2 linked regions of the Amorphoplanes digitatis genome follow. The protein of the gene in region 1 interacts with the protein of each later gene in a pairwise test. Links are inferred from orthologs where the notes say so. Each region holds a gene or a part of one and is shown on either strand. Other genes may lie near its edges. The genes, in order: BJ971_RS35805 and BJ971_RS19825.

What was found.
Region 2: the proteins of BJ971_RS35805 (region 1) and BJ971_RS19825 interact in binary tests that used the Escherichia coli proteins (3 or more experiments, as listed by UniProt). The link is inferred for Amorphoplanes digitatis from one-to-one orthologs.

Annotation. Positions count from the first base shown.
Region 1 is NZ_JACHNH010000001.1:8,080,643-8,090,217, forward strand. The notes cover bases 6,591-9,575. They hold BJ971_RS35805 (glutamate-5-semialdehyde dehydrogenase), read left to right. Parts: upstream 6,591-7,433; coding sequence 7,434-8,717; downstream 8,718-9,575. Other genes in these bases: proB (glutamate 5-kinase), read left to right, coding at 6,591-7,400; moeZ (adenylyltransferase/sulfurtransferase MoeZ), read right to left, coding at 8,764-9,575. In the rest of the region: BJ971_RS35765 (pyridoxal phosphate-dependent decarboxylase family protein), read right to left, coding at 1-331; BJ971_RS35770 (MFS transporter), read right to left, coding at 342-1,649; BJ971_RS35775 (gamma-glutamyltransferase), read left to right, coding at 1,699-3,120; BJ971_RS35780 (NAD-dependent epimerase/dehydratase family protein), read right to left, coding at 3,113-4,042; BJ971_RS35785 (TetR/AcrR family transcriptional regulator), read left to right, coding at 4,145-4,819; BJ971_RS35790 (class I SAM-dependent methyltransferase), read right to left, coding at 5,128-5,925; BJ971_RS35795 (MGMT family protein), read right to left, coding at 5,925-6,227; more of proB, read left to right, coding at 6,240-6,590. UniProt on the Escherichia coli protein: Catalyzes the NADPH-dependent reduction of L-glutamate 5-phosphate into L-glutamate 5-semialdehyde and phosphate. The product spontaneously undergoes cyclization to form 1-pyrroline-5-carboxylate.
Region 2 is NZ_JACHNH010000001.1:4,518,534-4,528,122, reverse strand. The notes cover bases 4,102-7,100. They hold BJ971_RS19825 (ABC transporter ATP-binding protein), read left to right. Parts: upstream 4,102-5,089; coding sequence 5,090-6,112; downstream 6,113-7,100. Other genes in these bases: BJ971_RS19815 (hypothetical protein), read left to right, coding at 6,858-7,100; BJ971_RS19820 (DUF6232 family protein), read left to right, coding at 6,161-6,562; BJ971_RS19830 (ABC transporter permease), read left to right, coding at 4,302-5,093; BJ971_RS19835 (ABC transporter permease), read left to right, coding at 4,102-4,314. In the rest of the region: BJ971_RS41425 (hypothetical protein), read right to left, coding at 1-743; BJ971_RS19845 (serine hydrolase domain-containing protein), read left to right, coding at 1,107-2,201; BJ971_RS19840 (ABC transporter substrate-binding protein), read left to right, coding at 2,294-3,421; more of BJ971_RS19835, read left to right, coding at 3,424-4,101; more of BJ971_RS19815, read left to right, coding at 7,101-7,133; BJ971_RS19810 (DUF4331 domain-containing protein), read left to right, coding at 7,186-8,592; BJ971_RS19805 (phospholipase), read left to right, coding at 8,589-8,930; BJ971_RS19800 (AraC family transcriptional regulator), read left to right, coding at 8,968-9,589. UniProt on the Escherichia coli protein: Part of the ABC transporter complex CysAWTP involved in sulfate/thiosulfate import. Responsible for energy coupling to the transport system.

The sequences.
Region 1 (9,575 bases):
GGATCAGCGACTCGGTGCCGCCGCCCGTCACGCTGCCGACGACGTCCGGCGCGGCCGTGCCCGGCCCGCCGCCGAGCAGCCGCGCGGCGGAGGTGACAAGCGCGTTCTCCATGACCAGCAGGGACGGGAAGGCGGTCGGGTCAAGGCCGTTGACGTGCGCCGAGATCGCGTACGCGGCCCGCGCCAGATCGTCCAGCCCGGCGACGGCCGGGTCGTAGACGTACGCGAAGAGCCGGCCGCCGTGCGTGGGCAGGTCGACGGTCCGCAACTCCCGCAATTCGGCGAGCACCTGGTCGGTCGGCACCCCGTTGCACGGCAAGGCTTCGATCATGGCCACGACGCTAGTCCTGGTACCGGCGCAGGAGCGTGACCGCCGCTCCGACCAGCAGGGCGGGTACCAGGGTGAAGCCGATCAGAACGCCGAGCCGGGCCGCCGAGTCCTGTGCCGCCGCCTCGCCGGTCGACGACGAGACGTAGCCGAAGAGCTGGAGGATCAGCGCGTAGATGCCCGGGCCCAGCGCCAGGCCCAGCGTCTCCCCCGCCGTCCACAGGCCGGTGAAGACGCCCGCCTGGCGGCGCCCGGTCCGCACGGTGTCGCGCTCGATCAGGTCGGGCAGCATCGCCAGGGCGAAGACCTGCTGCCCGGCGTAGCCGCAGCCGATGAGGGCGGTGAGCCCGTACACCGCCAGGGCCGGCAGGGCCGGCGACAGCAGCAGGGATAGGGCGCCGCCGGCGAAGAGCAGGGAGGCGGCGATCAGCCCGCGCCGCTTGCCGTGCCGGGCGCCGACCCGGGTCCAGAGCGGCATGACCAGCAGCGCCGGGCCGACGAAGGCCGCGAACATGAAGGTCGCGCCGGAGTCCTGCCGGATGACGTGGTCGGAGAAGTACTGGACGCCCGCGAGCATCGTGGCGATGCCGGCCGCCTGGACGATGCAGCAGAGCAGCAGCGCCCGGAACGACGAGTTGCCCGCCGCTACCCGTAGCTGCGCCCGCAGGCTCGGCTCCGGCTCGGGGGCCGAGTGGGACTCCGCGGTGCGGGTACCGAAGAAGGCGCTAAGGGCGCCCACGACGATGAGGGTGCCGACGAACGCGCCGGCCAACCGGTGGCCGGCCAGGCCGCCGCCGCCCAGGTCGACGATCAGCGGGGCCAGCGCGCCGGAGACCAGGATCCCGCAGGCCAGGACCGCGACCCGCCAGGTCATCAGCCGGGTGCGCTCGGCGTAGCCGTCGGTGATCTCGGCCGGCATCGCGACATACGGCACCTGGAAGAAGGCGAACGCGGTGGCCGCGGCGAGGAACGCGGCCGCGACGTACGCACCGGCCAGGCCGCCGGCGCCGAACGGCCCGGCGAAGATCGCCGCGAAGAGCACGGCGAGCGCGAGGCCACCGCCCAGCAGGAACGCGCGCCGGTTGCCGGTGCGGTCGGAGATCCGGCCCGCGACCGGGTTGATCAGGACGTCCCAGGCCTTCGGCAGCAGCACGAGCAGTCCGGCGACGCCCGCGGCGACACCGAGCGTGTCGGTCAGATATGGCAGAAGGAGTAGGCCCGGCACCGTCCCGAACGGCCCGGTGACCAGCGAACCCAGCGAATATCCCGTGACAACGCGGCGGGGCAGCCGTACGCCGTGCGAGGGACCGGTGACCGTCATGGACGCGGATGGTAACCATCGTTGGGCCGCTGGGCATACGCTTCGGCGAATGGAGCTTTCCCCACGGCCTACCCGGGTCGCCGCCGGGGTCGCGGCGAACCATCCGGCGACGGCGGAGGCGGGGCTGCGGATCCTCCGGGCCGGGGGCACTGCGGCGGACGCAGCGGTCGCCGCCGTGCTCGCCACCTGCGTCGCCGAGACCATTTACACCGGCCTCGGCGGTGGCGGCTTCGCCACCTACTTCGACGCGGCCAGCGGCTCGGTGACCTGCCTGGACTTCTTCGTCTCGGTGCCCGGAACGGACGGGGACCGCCAAGCCGGGCCGATGATCGCCGTCGACGTGTTCTTCGGCGGCATGCCGCAGGTCTACTCGATCGGCGGCGCCAGCGTCGCCGTGCCGGGCGTGCCGGCCGGCTGCGGCGAGGTGCACCGCCGCTGGGGCCGGCTGCCCTGGGCCGACCTGGTCGAGCCGGCGCTCGGCCTGGCCCGGACCGGAGTCGCGCTGCCGCCCGCGCACGCCCGGACGCTCGGCTCGTGCGCCCCGGCGCTCGCGCACGGCGAGGGCGCCGCGTTCTACGCACCGCGCGGGAACCTTCTGCAGGGCGGCGACCTGCTCTTCCACCCGGGGCTCGCGTCCGCGCTGGAGGGGCTCGCCGCCGAGGGGCCCGCGCTCTTCTACACCGGTTCGATCGCGTCGCTGATCGTCGACACCGTGCGGGCCGGCGGCGGCGCGCTCGGGCCGATCGATCTCGCGGCCTACCGGGTGCTGGAGACGCCGGTCGACCACGCCACGCTGGGTTCGTACCGGGTGCGGGCCCGGCACGATCTCAATCGGACGGTCGACACGATCGCCGCGCTGCCGCGCGGCCTGCCGGACCAGTCGCGACCGGCCCGGGCGGTCGCCCTCGCGGCCGCGCTGCGGGACCGCGGCCGGCAGAAGATCGGCGACACCACGAACGTCTCGGTGGTCGACACCGAGGGCAACGCCTGCGTGATCACCACGACGATGGGGCTCGGCGCCGCGGTCTGGCTGCCCGGGCTCGGCATCAACATGAACTCCATGCTCGGCGAGGGCGAGCTGATCACCGACGACCTGTCGCCCGGCGTCCGGATGTCGTCGAACATGTGCCCGCTCGTGGTCATCGACGCCGCCGGGGAGCTGGCCGTCGCCGCCGGGTCCGCGGGCGCCTCGCGGATCCGCACGGCGCTGGTGCACACGCTGCTGGGGGTGCTTGTCGACGGGGTCGACACCCCGGACGCGATCGCCCGGCCCCGCTTCCACGTGGTCGACGACACGGTCCACGCCGAGCCGGGCTGTCCCGGCGACGAGCTGGCCGCCCTGTCCGAGGCGGGCTGGATCGTGAACCAGTGGCCGGACGTGGACCACTACTTCGGCGGCGTCACGGCGGTGGGTGCCGGCGGCGCGGCCGGCGACCCCCGCCGCGACGGCGTCGGGCTGCTGCTCACATAGTCCGTGCCGCGGTTTCCTCAGCGGCGTCGGCGACCTCCCGCAGTGCCACGTCCAGGTCGGTCGCGGCGAGGCCGAACGTCTGCTGCGTCTCGGTGCTGTCCATGAGGAACGGCGCGTAGAACTGGTAGTCCATCTCCGCCAGCTCCCGGGCCATCGGGACGACCGTGCCGGCGGCGCGCATCACGAAGCGCGGCAGCGACCGGACCGCGACCGGCTTGACGCCGGCCAGCGCGCAGTAGCGGTCGGCCAGGTCACGGACGCTGAGCGCGGCCGGCGACGGCACGTGCCACGCCCGGCCCAACGCCCGCTCGTCGCCGGCAAGGGTCACCAGCGCGCGGGCCATGTCCCCGGTGTAGGTGAACGTGTGCGGCGCGTCGACGTCGACCGGCGCCCAGGCCGTGCGGCCCTTGGCGATCGCCGGGAGCAGCACCGCCGAGAAGATCGACGCGGTGCCCGCACCGATGTAGTCCGAGCCGCGGACCTCGACCGTGCGCACCCCGCTGGCCAGCGCGTCCTGCCACATCGCGATCCGGACCCGGCCCTTGCGCCCGGTCGCGGCGAGCGGCGTGCGCTCGGTCATCCGGCCGCCGGGGACCGGGCCGTAGCCGTAGAGGTTGCCGGTGATGGCCAGGACGGCGCCGGCCGCGCCCGCGGCGGTGACCATCGCGGCGGCCAGCGGCGGCCAGAGCGTCTCCCACCGGGTGTATTTCGGGTTGGCGCAGTTGTAGAGCACGGTCGCGCCGCGGGTCAGGTCGGTGAGCCGGGCCGCGTCGGTCGCGTCGGCGGCCACCCGCTCGATCAGTGGATGCTCCGGCCCGCCGCCGCTTCTGGTCACGACGCGCACGGACTCGCCCTGCCCGGCGAGCAGGCGGGCCACCGCGGAACCGACGGGGCCGGCGCCGACGATCACGTGGTTCGACATCATGTTCTCCCTTGTAAGCACTGCTCTCTGTTGAGAACAACAATCTCACCTATGCCGAAACTTGGCAAGAGCAGTGCTCTCCTTTGTGGCACACTTGCCGCCATGACCGCTGCTTCGATCCGTGCCCGGGTGCGCGCCGAGATGACCGACGAGATCAAGACCGTGGCCCGGCGCCACCTCGCCACCGACGGCGCCAACCTGTCGCTGCGCGCGGTCGCCCGCGACCTCGGCATGGCCTCGTCCGCGGTCTACCGCTACTTCGCCAGCCGAGACGACCTGCTCACGGCGCTGATCATCGACGCGTACAACGCGCTCGGCGCCGCCGCCGAGGAGTCGGCCCGCACCGGCGGCCACGCGGAGCGCTTCCTGGCGCTCTGCCACACGGTCCGCGACTGGGCGCTGGCCAACCCGCACGAGTGGGCGCTGATCTACGGCAGCCCGGTGCCCGGCTACCAGGCGCCGCGGGACACCGTCGAGCCCGCCATCCGGGTCATCCTGCAGGTCGGGGCGATCGTGCACGACGCAACCCTGGCCGGCGACGTCGAGGCCGGTGAGCCGATCACCGGCCCGCTCCTCGCGGAGCTGGAGGTCGTCGCCGAGCACACCTCGCCGGGCGCGCCGCCGCAGCTTGTCGCGCGCAGCATGGGCGCCTGGATCCACCTGTGCGGCGCGATAAGCGCTGAGCTGTTCGGGCAGCTCAACAACACGATCGACCAGCGCCGGGAGTTCTTCGAGCTCCAGATGCGCGGCGAGGCCGCCGCGATCGGGTTCCGCTAGATGGGTGGCGCGTGGTGATGTTCGGGGTTCGGTTGCGGTGGACGGGTGGGGCCGGGGGTGACCACGCACGGCTGGTGGAGCGTTTTTACGCTCGTGCGTGGTCACCCCCGGCCCCACCCTTGCATGGGGGGTCCGTTGCGGTGGGGTGTTGGTTCCTCGCTGGTGGGTGCGTGGGTGGGCTTTTGCGTGCACCTTGCGGTGGGTGGTCTGGCTGCCGCGCGGTGGGCTCGGCAGGGGGTTTGGTCGGGCGGGCCGGGGTGGGTGGTGGGTCAAGCGGACGTACCTTGCCGGTCGCGGTCAGCGGATAGCTAGGGGCGTCTGGCGTGGACGACGTGGCCGCCCGGGGTGTCCCGGGGGACGTCGGGCCGGCCGAACCAGCGGGCCGCGAGCTCGGCGGGGCCGAGGTCCTCGATCTCGCCGAAGCCCCGGGCGCGCAGTTCGGCGGCGAGGTCGTCCGGCATGAAGTAGGTCTGCCACGGCTCCCCGATGCGCGCCACGCGCGCCGCGCGGGCCTCCAGGGCTGCCCTCCGCTCGGGCGACATCGACGACGGCGGCATCGCGTAGTCGAAGACGACCTCGGCCCGCTCGGTCGCCGCGATCACGTCGAGCGTCTCGTCGAAGCCCGCCCGGGTCAGGTATGGCACCACGCCGAGCCAGAGGAAGAACGCGCCCGGCTCGGCCGTGAGCCCCAGCTTCCCGGTCTCGAAGTCCACCGGCACGTACGTCACGGTCTCCGGCACCGCGATACCGGCCTCGGCCAGCCGCTGCCGCTTGTACGCCTGGGTGTCCGGGTGGTCGACCTCGAAGACGCGCAGCTCCGGCCACGGATTGCGGTACGCGAACGTGTCCAGCCCCGCGCCGAGGACGAAGAGCTGCCGGGTGCCGTTGCCGACCGCGACGGCCAGGGCGTCCTCGGCGAACCGGGTCCGCGCGGCGATGAACAGGCGCATGGCCCGCCGCCCCGGCGCCTCCTCGGCGTCCGGCGGCACGCCCAGGATGCGCACGGCCAGCGGATCCGAGAAGATCTCGCCGCCCTCGATGAGCTGATGGGCCGCCCGGTAACGGGCCGCGCTGAAGGCCGTCCGGCTCGGCTGTCCCGTCTCCATCAGGGCAGCCAGCTCGCGCGGGCCATGTCCACGTGTTCGCCCTTCATCGGCACGCCCTCGCTGAGCAACCGCTGCCGCGCCTCCTGCTCGTGACCCGGCGGCGTCCGCCCGGCGCTGTTGACCACCCGGTGCCACGGTACGCCGCCGCCGTGCCGCGCCATGATCGAGCCGATCTGCCGCGCCGAGTTGCGGCCCGACCGCTCGGCCAGCGCGTCGGCGACCGCCCCGTACGACATGACCTTGCCCTCGGGGATGCTCTCCACGAGCCGGAGGACCTCTTCCACGTACTCCTGCGGTGTCACCGGCGCCACGATATGGGATCTCACCCCGGCCGAACAGCGCCCGGCGAGCAGAATGGGCGGGTGCGTGAACAGGTGACCGGTGCCCGGCGGGTCGTGGTGAAGGTGGGTTCGTCCTCCCTGACCACCGCGGCCGGCGGAATCGACGAGCAGCGGATGGACGCCCTCGTCGACGTGCTCGGCGCGCTGGCCACGCAGGGCCGGGAGGTCGTGCTGGTCTCCAGCGGCGCCATCGCCGCCGGCCTAGCCCCGCTCAAGCTGCGCCGGCGCCCGCGCGACCTGGCCACCCAGCAGGCCGCGGCCTCGGTCGGCCAGGGCCTGCTGATGGGCCGTTACACGGCGGGCTTCGCCCGGCACGGGCTGACCGTCGGGCAGGTGCTGCTCACCGTCGACGACGTGACCCGGCGCGCGCACTACCGCAACGCCTACCGCACGCTGCGCAAGCTGCTGGACCTCGGCGCGCTGCCCATCGTCAACGAGAACGACACGGTCGCCACCGACGAGATCCGGTTCGGCGACAACGACCGGCTCGCGGCCCTGGTTGCCGCCCTGGTCCACGCCGACCTGCTGGTCCTGCTCTCCGACGTGGACGCGCTGTACACCGGCAGCCCGTCCTCCCCCGGCGCCCGCCGGGTGTCGGTGGTGCACAGCGACGCCGACCTGGCGGACATCTCCGTCGGCACGCCGGGCGCCTCCGGAGTCGGCACCGGCGGCATGGTGACCAAGGTGGAGGCGGCCCGGATCGCGACCGGATTCGGCATCCCGGTGGTGCTGACCGCGGCCGGCCTCGCGGGCCCCGCCCTGGACGGCGCCGAGATCGGCACGCTGTTCCACGCGGCCGAGCGCCGCCCGACGGCCCGGCTCTTCTGGCTCGCGCACGCGACCTCCCCGCGCGGGCGGCTGCACCTGGACCCGGGCGCGGTGGCGGCGGTCGTGGCGCGGCGCAAGTCGCTGCTGCCGGCCGGGATCACGGCGGTGGACGGCTCGTTCGCGGCCGGGGATCCGGTCGACCTGGTCGACGCCGGCTCGGGCGCGCCGGTGGCGCGCGGCCTGGTGAACTACGACGCGGTGGAGCTGCCGGCGCTGCTGGGGCGCTCGACGCCGGAGCTCGCGGCGGCGCTCGGCCCGGGCTACGAGCGCGAGGTGGTCCACCGCGACGACCTGGTCCTGCTGTGACCGTGCGTGATTTCGCCGGACTTCCGGTGCAGGATTGAGCCGTCGCCGTCAGCCCGGCGGGTACAACGAGGAGTCGAGATGACCGTGCTTGCGCAGGCCTCCGACGCGCGGGTCGCCGCCGTCGACCTGGCCGCCGCCACCCGCGCCGAGAAGGACGCCGCGCTGCTGCTGATGGCCGACCGGCTGGTCGAGCGCGCCGACGACATCGTCGCCGCGAACGCCGTCGACGTGGCGAACGCCCGTACCGGTGGATCGTCCGAGGCGATGATCGACCGGCTGACGCTGACCGGCGAGCGGGTCGCCGCGATGGCCGACGGCCTGCGGCAACTCGCCGCGCTGAACGACCCGGTCGGTGACGTGGTCCGGGGATCGAAGCTGGCCAACGGCCTCGAGCTGCGCCAGGTCCGTGTCCCGTTCGGGGTGGTGGGCATCATCTACGAGGGCCGGCCGAACGTGACAGCGGACGCCGCGGGCATCTGCCTCAAGTCCGGCAACTCGGTGCTGCTGCGCGGCTCGGGCTCGGCCATGAGCTCGAACGCGGCGATCGTGTCGGTGCTGCGCAAGGCGGTCGCGGACGCCAACCTGCCGGCGAACGCGATCCAGCTGCTTGACGCGTCGACCCGCGACTCGGTGAAGGAGCTGATGCGGGCCCGCGGCCTGGTCGACGTCCTGATCCCCCGCGGCGGCGCCTCGCTGATCAAGACCGTGGTCGAGGAGTCGACGGTTCCGGTGATCGAGACGGGCGTCGGCAACTGCCACGTGTACGTGGACGAGGGCGCGGACCTGGAGAAGGCGCTCGGGGTGGTGCTGAACTCGAAGACCCAGCGGCTGTCCACCTGCAACACGGCGGAGTCGCTGCTGGTGCACGCGTCGATGGTCGAGTCGTTCCTGCCGATGGTGATCGAGGAGCTGGTGGCGGCCGGCGTTACCGTGCACGGCGACCCGCGGGTGGCCGGCTTCGACGGCGTCGTACCGGCGACCGAGGAGGACTGGGGCACGGAGTACCTGTCGGCGGACATCGCGGTCGCGGTGGTGGACTCGCTGGACGACGCGCTGGACCACATCCGCCGCTACGGCACGGGCCACACCGAGGCGATCGTGACCGAGAGCGTCGTGTCGGCCCGCCACTTCGCGGCCCGGGTCGACGCGGCGGCCGTCATGATCAACGCGTCGACGCGCTTCACCGACGGCGGCGAGTTCGGCTTCGGCGCGGAGATCGGCATCAGCACCCAGAAGCTGCACGCGCGCGGCCCGATGGGCCTGCCCGAGCTGACCTCGACGAAGTACATCGTCACCGGCAACGGCCACACCCGCTGAACCACGACGGCCGCCGTCCCGCAGCTGCGGGACGGGCCGTTCGGCTCTAGTACGACGGCAGCGACGGGTCCACGGTGTTGACCCACGACACGATGCCGCCCTGCACGTGCACGGCGTCCTTGAAGCCCGCCGCCTTCAGCGCCGCGAGGGCCTCCGCCGAGCGCACGCCGGACTTGCAGTGCAGCACGATCTGCCGGTCCTGCGGGAAGCGGGACAGCGCACCGCCGGACAGGATGTCGCCCTTGGGGATCAGCGTCGCGCCCGGGATGCTGACGATCTCGTACTCGGCGGGCTCGCGGACGTCGACAAGGAACACGTCCTTGCCCGTGTCCATCCAGTCCTTGAGCTCGCGCGCGGTGATCGTCGCGTTCAGGGTGGCCTCCTGCGCCTCCTCGGAGACCGCGCCGCAGAAGTCCTCGTAGTCCTCGAGCAGGTCGGTGACCGTCGGGTTCTCGCCGCAGAGCGCGCACGCCGGGTCCTTGCGGACCCTGACCTTGCGGTACTCCATCTCCAGGGCGTCGTAGACCATCAGCTTGCCGACCAGCGGCTCGCCGATGCCCGTGATCAGCTTGATCGCCTCGTTGACCTGGATCGAGCCGATCGACGCGCAGAGCACGCCGAGAACGCCGCCCTCGGCGCAGGACGGGACCATGCCGGGCGGCGGCGGCTCCGGGTAGAGGCAGCGGTAGCAGGGGCCGTGCTCCTCCCAGAACACGGACGCCTGGCCGTCGAAGCGGTAGATCGAACCCCAGACGTACGGCTTGCCGAGCAGCACCGCGGCGTCGTTGACCATGTAGCGGGTCGCGAAGTTGTCGGTGCCGTCGACGATCAGGTCGTAGCCGCCGAAGATCTCCTTGA
Region 2 (9,589 bases), 3.6 Mb from region 1 along the record:
ACGGTGTCCGGCGTCCGGCTGCCCTTGCGGTCCTCGGTCGCGACGAAGAACGCCGGCACCGGCGCCGGGTCGACGGCCTCGGTGGTGCTGGACAGCATCCGGCAGGCGGTGTGGAAGTGGCCACGGACGAGGCCGTCCTGGAGGACCGAGCTCTCCACGTAGTAGCCGCCCTGGCCGGCCGCGAGGAAGCGGTCCCGGATCAGGTTGCGGGTACTGACCTTGAGGGTGAACGGCGTGTTCGCGCGCACCGTCTCCGGGAACTCGGTGATCAGCAGCGTCGGGTTGTTCTCCTGCGCGCCGACCTCACCGAACTCGGTGGAGACGCAGCGGTTGCCGTTCTGGAAGCCGTCGTGCGGCGTCAGGTCGCTGTCCTCGCAGCTGTTGGCCAGGATCGTCAGGCCGTTGACCTGCTTGGCCGTGGTGTTGCCGGTCTTGCAGACCTCGACGGCCTCGGGCTTGGGCGCCTGCTCACCCTTCGCGAGCTGGCCGTCGCCCTTGTGCTGGACGTCGCCGTCCTTGTCGGTGTAGGTGCCGACCTTGGGGTCGCTCGCGGCCTTCTGGCCCGACGGCGGGGCCGTGGTGGCGGCGGGGGCCTGGCAGGCGGCGGTCTTGCTCTCGTCGGCGTTGGAGATCTGGGTGACCGTGATCACCCCGCCGAACGCGACGAGCGCGGCGACCGCGGCGATGATCCTGCGGTCCGGGCCCCGGCGTGTGCCGGCCCGACGGTAGGTCGGCCTTCGCATGGGTGGGTACCTCTTCTTCGAACCATTTCGGCGGCTGGTTGCCAGCAGAGGAGGCCATTTCCCGTCCCCATCCGCGGTGGCAACCAGACGTTAGGAGCAGGGTCGGCCGAACGCCAATTAAGGCCGAAAACTTGAGGAATTCTTAGGCGCGAATTAATGCAAAAATATGCATCGCATTCCGAACCCTGGACCTCCACCGTTCGGCCGATGTCCCACTAGTACGAACGGTGGAGGCCGGTGGATGCGCACGGGTGTCACGAGCGTACCGGGAGTGAGCGATGAGGACACCGTCCTAACGGTCGCGACCTCGCCGCGGACCGGCGATTGCGCCAGGATGGAAACGCCGGAAAGGAGGCATGCCCCATGTCCCTCGTGCACGGCACGGTCGCACCCGGCTACGAGAAGGTCCGCGAGGTCTTCGCCGCCGAGGCCGCCCGGCCCGGCGATGTCGCGGCCCAGCTCGCGGTCTACCGGCACGGCCGCCCGGTCGTCGACCTGTACACCCACGACGGCGACGCGCTGACCGCGGTCTTCGCCGTCACCATGGGCGCCGCACACCTGGTCCTCGCGCTGCTGGTGCAGGACGGCCTCGTCGGCGTCGCCCGCTCGGTGCGGCACTACTGGCCGCAGTTCACCAGCGATGTCACAGTGCGGGAGCTGCTACAGCACCGGGCCGGGCTGATCGGGGTGGACGGCGGATTCGGGCCGCGCGAGGTCGCGGACGACCGGATCATCGCCGAGCGGCTCGCCAAGCAGCGCCCGTACTGGACCCGCGGCGCGGGCTACGGCTATCACGTGCTGGTCATCGGCGCGCTCGCCGGCGAGATCGTCCGGCGGGTCACCGGGCGCTCGCTCCAGCAGACCTACGAGCAGCGCGTCCGCGCGCCGTACGGCGTCGACCTGTACCTCGGGCTGCCCGAGTGCCTCGAGCCGCGGTACCGCCCGATCCGGCCGGCCGTCGTGCGGGAGCCGCCGCCGGACCCCGCGAGCCTGGCCGGCATCGCGCTCAACCGGCACGCCGACCCGCCGACCGACCTCGTCGCGTTCGCGAACAGCCGGACGGTGCGCCGCCTCGGCCAGGCCTCGGCGGGCGGAGTGGCTAGCGCGCGGGGCGTCGCCCGGCTGTATGCTGCGGCACTGTCGGGTGTGGACGGAATCGCGCCACTTCTGCATCCGCGGACGATCACGGAGTTCGGCACCGCAGGCGGGCCCGCACGGGACCTGCTGACCGGTGCCACCGGCAACCGCTTCGGCCTCGGCTTCGAGGCCCTGACCACGATCTATCCCTTCCTCGGCCCGGCCGCGCTCGGACACTCCGGCGCGGCCGGTTCGCTCGGCTTCGCCGACCCGCGCAGCGGCGTCGCGTACGGCTACACCCGGGACCGGTTCGCCCCACCCGGCGGGGCGGCGGAGAACGACCAGCTCGCGGCGGCTGTCATTCAGGCAGCCGACGGCTGATCTTCGCCCGCCGCCCGCCGGAGATCCACCCGGCACCCCCAAGATCGGCAACGCGGTGCCGTCCCTGTCGGCACCGATGGATGGAGGATCAAGTGCGTACCCTTGCCCGCACCGCCGCGGCCCTGGTGGCGGTCACGACTTTCGCCGGAACCGCGGCCTGCTCGCCGCCCGAGAAGGAGAGCGCCGGCTCCGGCACCGCCGCCGCGACGGCGACCAGCGCCGCCGACCTGGGCGGCATGGACGCGCTGGTCGCGGCCGCCAAGAAGGAGGGCGAGCTCAACGTCATCGCCCTGCCGCCGGACTGGGCGAACTACGGCGAGATCATCAAGGCCTTCGGCACCAAGTACGGCATCAAGGTCAACTCGGCGCAGCCGGACGCCTCCAGCCAGGACGAGATCAACGCCGCCGACCAGCTCAAGGGCCAGGACAAGGCGCCCGACGTGTTCGACCTCGGCAGCGCGGTGGCGACCGCCAACGTCGCCAAGTTCGCCCCGTACAAGACGGCGACCTGGGCCGAGATCCCGGACGCGCTCAAGGACGCGAACGGTACCTGGACCAACGACTACGGCGGCTACATGTCGATCGGCTACGACGCCGGCAAGGTGCCAGCGCCGTCGGGCGTCGCCGACCTGCTCAAGCCCGAGTACAAGGGCAAGGTCGCGCTCAACGGCGACCCGACACAGGCCGGCGCCGCGTTCGCGGGCGTCATGATGGCCTCCCTGGGCAGCGGCGGCTCGGCCGACGACATCGCACCCGGCGTGGACTTCTTCGCCAAGCTGAAGAAGGCGGGCAACTTCCTGCCGGTCGACCCGACGCCGGCGACGGTCGAGTCCGGCCAGACGCCGGTCGTCATCGACTGGGACTACCTCAACGTCGCGCAGGGCACCAAGCTCAAGGGCAAGCTGGACTGGAAGACCCTGGTGCCCGCCAACGCGGTGCTCGGCTCCTTCTACGTGCAGGCGGTCAGCAAGGACGCGCCGCACCCCGCGGCGGCCCGGCTCTGGCAGGAGTTCCTCTACTCCGACGAGGGCCAGAACCTCTGGCTCAAGGGCGGCGCCCGGCCCGTGCGCGCCGACGCGATGCAGAAGGCGGGCACCATCGACGCGGCCGCGTTCGCGGCGCTGCCGAAGGTGGACGGCACCCCGGTCTTCCAGACCGAGGCGCAGACCACCAAGGCCAAGGAGTACCTGGCGGCGAACTGGGCGAAGGCCATCGGCTGAGAATGGCCACCGTCTCCGACCGCCCGGACCCGCCGGCCGCCAAGCCGCGGGTCCGGGCGGGCAGCCTGCTCGGCACCGTCCCGTTCCTCGCCTACGTCGCGGTCTTCCTCATCATCCCCACGCTCGTCGTCGTGGTCGGCGCGTTCGCCGGCGACGGCGGCTTCACCTGGTCGAACGTCGCGGCGCTCGGCGAGGGGTACATCCTGGACGCGTTCGCCCGCAGCGTCGCGCTGTCCGCGGTCACCGCCGCGATCGGCGCGGTCCTCGGCGCCGTGCTCGCCTACGCCCTGGTCACGGCGCGCCCCGGCGGGCCGCTGCGGCGCGTCGTCACCGCCGCCTCCGGTGTGCTGGCCCAGTTCGGCGGCGTCACCCTGGCGTTCGCCTTCATCGCGACGATCGGCCTCTCCGGCTTCGTCACCGTCTTCCTGCGCGACCACCTCGGCATCGACCTGTACGCCGGCGGCGTCTGGCTCTTCGAGCTGCCGGGGCTCGCGCTGGTGTACACCTACTTCCAGGTGCCGCTGATGGTCATCGTCTTCCTGCCCGCGCTGGACGGCATCCGCCCGCAGTGGCGCGAGGCGACCGAGAGCCTCGGCGGCTCCACCTGGCAGTACTGGACCCGGGTCGCCGGGCCGCTGCTCGCACCCGCGTTCCTCGGTTCGGCGCTGCTGCTCTTCGCCAACGCCTTCTCCGCGTACGCGACGGCGGCCGCCCTGGTCAGCCAGGGCAACCCGATCGTGCCGCTGCAGATCCGCGGCGCCCTGACCAGCGAGGTCGTCCTCGGCCAGCAGAACCTGGGCAAGGCGATGGCGCTCGGCATGGTCGTCGTGGTCGCCGTGGTGATGACCGGCTACACCCTGCTGCAACGGCGGACCGCGCGATGGCTGGGCTGAGGGCGCGCCGGGCACGCCGGCAACGCGTGTTCCGCTGGGCCGTGCTGAGCGTGGCGGGCGTCTTCTTCCTGCTGCCGCTCGTCGCGATGCTGGAGTTCAGCACCCGCGACGGCGGGACGTGGTCGCTGCTGGCCGACTGGCCGCGCCTGGCCGCGACCTATCCGGACCTGGCCGAGGGCATCCTCGCGTCGCTGGGCCTGGCGGCGCTCACCACGCTGCTGATGCTGGTGCTGCTGGTGCCGACCGCGATCTGGGTCCGGCTGCGCCTGCCCGGCATGCGGCCGCTCGTCGAGTTCCTCTGCCTGCTGCCGCTGACCATCCCGGCGATCGTGCTGGTGGTCGGGCTCGCCCCGGTGTACGCCTGGGTCAACTACCTGATCGGCGGCTCGTCGCTGACGCTGACCTTCGCGTACACGATATTGGTTCTGCCCTATGCCTATCGGGCGATCGACGCCGGGCTGTCCGCGATCGACGTCCGCACGCTCGCCGAGGCCGCCCGCGGCCTCGGCGCGGGCTGGACGACCGTGATGGTGCGGGTGGTGCTGCCGAACATCCGCTCGGCGGTGCTCTCCGCGGCGTTCCTGACCGTGGCGCTGGTGCTCGGCGAGTTCACCATCGCGTCGCTGCTGAACCGCACCAACCTGCAGGTCGCGATCAATCTGCTCGCCAAGAGCAGCGCCACGATGAGCGTCGCGGTGTCGCTCGCCGCGCTAATTCTCGCGTTCGTCCTGCTCCTGCTCCTGTCCCTGTTCGGCGAAAGTAGAAGGGCACGGCGATGAACGGCGTCGCGGTACACCTCGATGGCCTGCGCCGCAGTTTCGGCGCCGTGCACGCCCTCGACGGGTTCTCGCTGAAGATCGAGCCCGGCGAGCTCGTCGCCCTGCTCGGCCCGTCCGGCTGCGGCAAGACCACCGCGCTGCGCATCCTGGCCGGGCTCGAGGACGCCGACGGCGGCCGGATCCTGGTCGGCGGCCGCGACATCGGCGGCCTGCCGGCCAACCGCCGCGACATGGGCATGGTGTTCCAGGCGTACAGCCTCTTTCCGCACCTGACCGCGCTGGAGAACGTCCAGTTCGGCCTCAAGCTGCGCCGCCGCGCGTCCGGCGACCGGGCCGCGCGGATGCTCGACCTGGTCGGCATCTCCGCGCACGCGGCCCGCTACCCGCATCAGCTCTCCGGCGGGCAGCAGCAGCGGGTCGCGCTGGCCCGGGCACTCGCCATCGAGCCGCAGGTGCTGCTGCTCGACGAGCCGCTGTCCGCCCTGGACGCCAAGGTCCGGGTGCAGCTGCGCGACGAGATCCGGCGGATTCAGACCGAGGTCGGCACCACCACCCTGTTCGTCACCCACGACCAGGAGGAGGCCCTCGCGATCGCGGACCGGGTCGGCGTGATGCGCGCGGGCCGCCTCGAACAGCTGGCCGGGCCGGCCGAGGTGTACCTGCGCCCGGCGAACGCGTTCGTGGCGGACTTCGTGGGCCTCAGTAACCGGCTGCCGGGCCGCCTCGACGGCGACGCGGTCTCGGTGCTGGGCACGCGCCTGCCGCTGGTCCGGCCCGCGTCGGGCGGGCCGGAGGTCACCGCCCTGGTACGCCCGGAATCGGTCGACGTCGTGCCGGACGCCGACGGCACCGGGCGCGTGGTGTCCACGACGTTCCTCGGCCCGACCAGCCGGGTCACCGTCGCCGTGGGGGAGACCCTCGTGGTCGCCCAGGTGACCGGCGAGCGGCTCGCGGGACTGACCGTCCACACGCCGGTCCGGGTCGACCTGCGGCCGGTGCCCGTAGCGCTCGAGACCTGAACGCTCAGTAGGATGGCGATCACGTTGCGCTGCTTGCTCTACTGACATGTGCGCACCTATTACCGCGGCCCCGACGCGGCCGTCACCGAGGAGCTGTTCATCTGGCAGTCCGGTCCGGTGCGCACCTTCGTGCTCGTGGACCTGCGCGACGTCGGCCGGGTCGAGCAGGAGGCGAGCCGCCTCGGCCGGGTCATCGCCGCCCTGCTGCTGGCCGTCGCCGGCGGGGTCTGGGTGCAGCTCGCGCTGCCGGGCCGCTGGTACGCCGGCGTCGGCGCGCTGATCGCCGCGCTGGCGATCCTCGTCTGGCCGCCGCGCACCCGCCGCTGGATGCTGAGGGCGGCGTACCGCGGCGACGAAGTCACCCTCTACAGCTCGGTGGATCCCCGGGTCTTCAACCAGGTGACCCGGGCGCTGCGCCGGGCCATGGAGGACGCCCGCCTGGGGCGCTGACCGATTTCGGTCGCCGGCCGCGCGCGCCCGTCGCAGGCCTGCGAAAATCCCGGTCCGAATGCGACGCGTGATCGTGTCGTCACTCGGATTGATCTTCGTGCGCGAACCGGTCATCCGGGATCTGAGCTGCGAAAACACGCCTCGGAACCGGTACGGAATCTTTTCTGGGAAATTGCTTTGAACTACTGCGGTGGCGGCTTCGTACTGATGGCTGTCGACGACGTTTGTCCCGGGCAATACCCCCGAAACGCGCGACCGGCGGGAGACCGCCGGGGCGTTTGACGAAAGGCCGAGCATGAGTCGTGTCCACTCCGGCACACGGGCGTTCAGTCGCCTCACGCGCCGTCGGGTCCTTATCGCCGCCACCGTCGGCGTCGGCGTCTCCGCCGCAGGCGTGGCCGGGCTGAGCGTCGCCGGTGAGAAGGGCGGCTCGAACGACAGCGAGCCGCTGGTGCTGTCGCTGCGCGACGCGAAGAAGGGCACGTTCGACGTGTTCTCCGGCGGTTCCAGGGTCACCCTGACCGACAAGAAGCTCGCCGAGAAGCTCCTCAAGGCAGCCAAGCGCGGCTGAGCCGCTTCCTCGCCCGGTAGGACCCCCGATTCCTGAGTAAGGAAGAAGACTCATGTCATCGCACCGCGAAGCGCCGGAGATCAGCAAGGACCCGGTGGCCGACAGCGCCGACCTGTACGCGTTCGTCAGCCCGGACCACCCGGACACCGTCACCCTGATCGCCAACTACGTCCCGCTCCAGCTTCCCGCGAGCGGACCGAACTTCTTCGAGTTCGGCGACGACGTGCTCTACGAGATCCACGTCGACAAGAACGGTGACGGGCGTCCCGACCTGACGTACCAGTTCCGCTTCCGCACCGAGCTGCGCAACGACCGGACGTTCCTCTACAACACCGGCCCGATCGAGTCGCTTGACAGCGAGAACTGGAACCGGCGGCAGTTCTACTCGGTGACCCGGGTCGACGCCAGCGGCAAGCACACCGTGCTCGCGGAGAAGCTGCCCTGCCCGCCCTGCAACGTCGGTCCGCTGTCGATCCCGGACTACGACAAGCTGGCCGCTGACGCGGTGCACAAGCTCAAGACCGGCGAGAAGGTCTTCGCCGGCCAGCGGGCCGACCCGTTCTTCGTCGACCTCGGCGCGATCTTCGACCTCGGCACGCTGCGGCCGTTCCAGGACAAGCACCTGGTCGGGCAGAAGCTGTTCAACTACGCCGGCAAGGCGGTCAACGCCACCGACAAGATGAACGTGCACAGCATCGCCATCCAGCTGCCGCTGCACTACGTGCGCCGCGACGGCAAGAAGAAGGTCCGCGGCCGCGACCCCGAGGCGGTCATCGGCGTGTGGACCTCCGCGAGCCGCCGCCAGGTCCAGGTCCGGCACGGCCGCAAGAACGACGACGTGTACGTGGGCCCGCAGGTGCAGGTCTCCCGGCTCGGCAACCCGCTGTTCAACGAGGTCATCGTGCCGATGGCGCAGAAGGACCTGTGGAACAGCCTGCCGCCGAGCGAGGACAAGCGCTTCGCCGAGTTCGTCGAGCAGCCGGAGCTGGGCGGGCTGCTGCCGGTGCTCTACCCGGGCCTGTTCGACAACCTGGCCGAGCTCAACAAGGCCAAGACGCCCCGCGCCGACCTGGTCGCGATCCTGCTCACCGGCATCCCCGACGGGCTCATCGACAACTTCCAGAACAACACCGGCACGGTGCAGGCCGACATGCTGCGGCTGAACACGGCGATCCCGCCCACCACCAAGGACGCCAACGCGTTCGGCATCCTCGGCGGTGACCTGGCCGGCTTCCCGAACGGGCGCCGCGTCGCCGACGACGTCGTGTCGATCTCGCTGCGCGCGATCGCCGGCGTGACCGTCCCGCTGGTGGACGAGAAGTTCACCCCGGACGACGCGGCCGCGCTGGTCGAGCAGGGGCTGTCGGCCAAGGACGCCAGCTCGAAGCTGCTGAAGAACTTCCCCTACCTCGGGGTGCCGTTCGACGGCTTCAACAACCCGGAGCCGGAGGACAAGTGAGCGCGGGCGCCCATCATCACCACACCCTCGACCCCTCCGGTCAGGGAACGGTGGTGCTCAACATCGGCCGTGGCATCGGCGCGCTGGTCATTCACACCCCGGGCAGCCTGCACGGGCACGAGATCGAGGTCAGCCCGGTCGGCGAGCCGGACCGGCGCACCCACGCCGCGGTCCGTGCCCGGTACGTGCGCGACGGCGTCCTGTTCAGCGTCGTCATCGACAGCCTCGCCGAGGGGCGCTACGTCGTGTGGCGCGATCCGGACACGGCGCTGGCCGAGGTGGAGGTCCGCAGCGGGGCCGTCACCGAGTACGAATGGCCGGTGCCCGCAAAAGTGTGAGCGGCGTTCGCCGCCTCTGCCGGTCTAGGGTGACCTGATGGACACGGCAGGGGCGGTCGGCCAGGAGCCCGTTGCGGAGACACCGGGCGGGGACATCGCGGTCCACTCCAGCCTGCGCACCCGGGACGTGGACGAGGCGCGCGCGTTCTGCCGCCGGATGTACTACGGGCCGATCGAGGTGACGCCGACCGGCAGCCTCGAGACCTTCGCGTTCTCCGGCGAGGTCGTGCAGCTCGGCCCGGTCACGATCGGCGAGATCAGCTACGGCGCGGAGATCTGCCTGGCCAGCGGCTCCCTCGAGACGGCATACCACGTGCTGGCGCCGCTGACCGGCGGCGTGCACGTGCGGCACGGCGGCGCCGCGACGACGGCGGACCCGAGCCGGGCGGCGGTGTTCCGCCCGGTCGGCGACATCGACCTGCGCTGGTCGGCGGACTGCCGGCTGATCAGCGTCAAGGTGGACCGCCTGGCCCTGGAGCGCGAGCTCGGCCTGATCCTGCCGCCGGGCGCGACGTTCGGCGTCGCGGGCGGCCCGGGCCGCTCCTGGCTGGCCCTGATCCGCCTGCTGCACGCCGAGGCACGCCAGGCGGACGGCCTCAGCCTGCTGCCGCAGCTGCTGCGCCAGTGGCGCGAGCTGGCGGTCAGCGGCCTCGCACAGG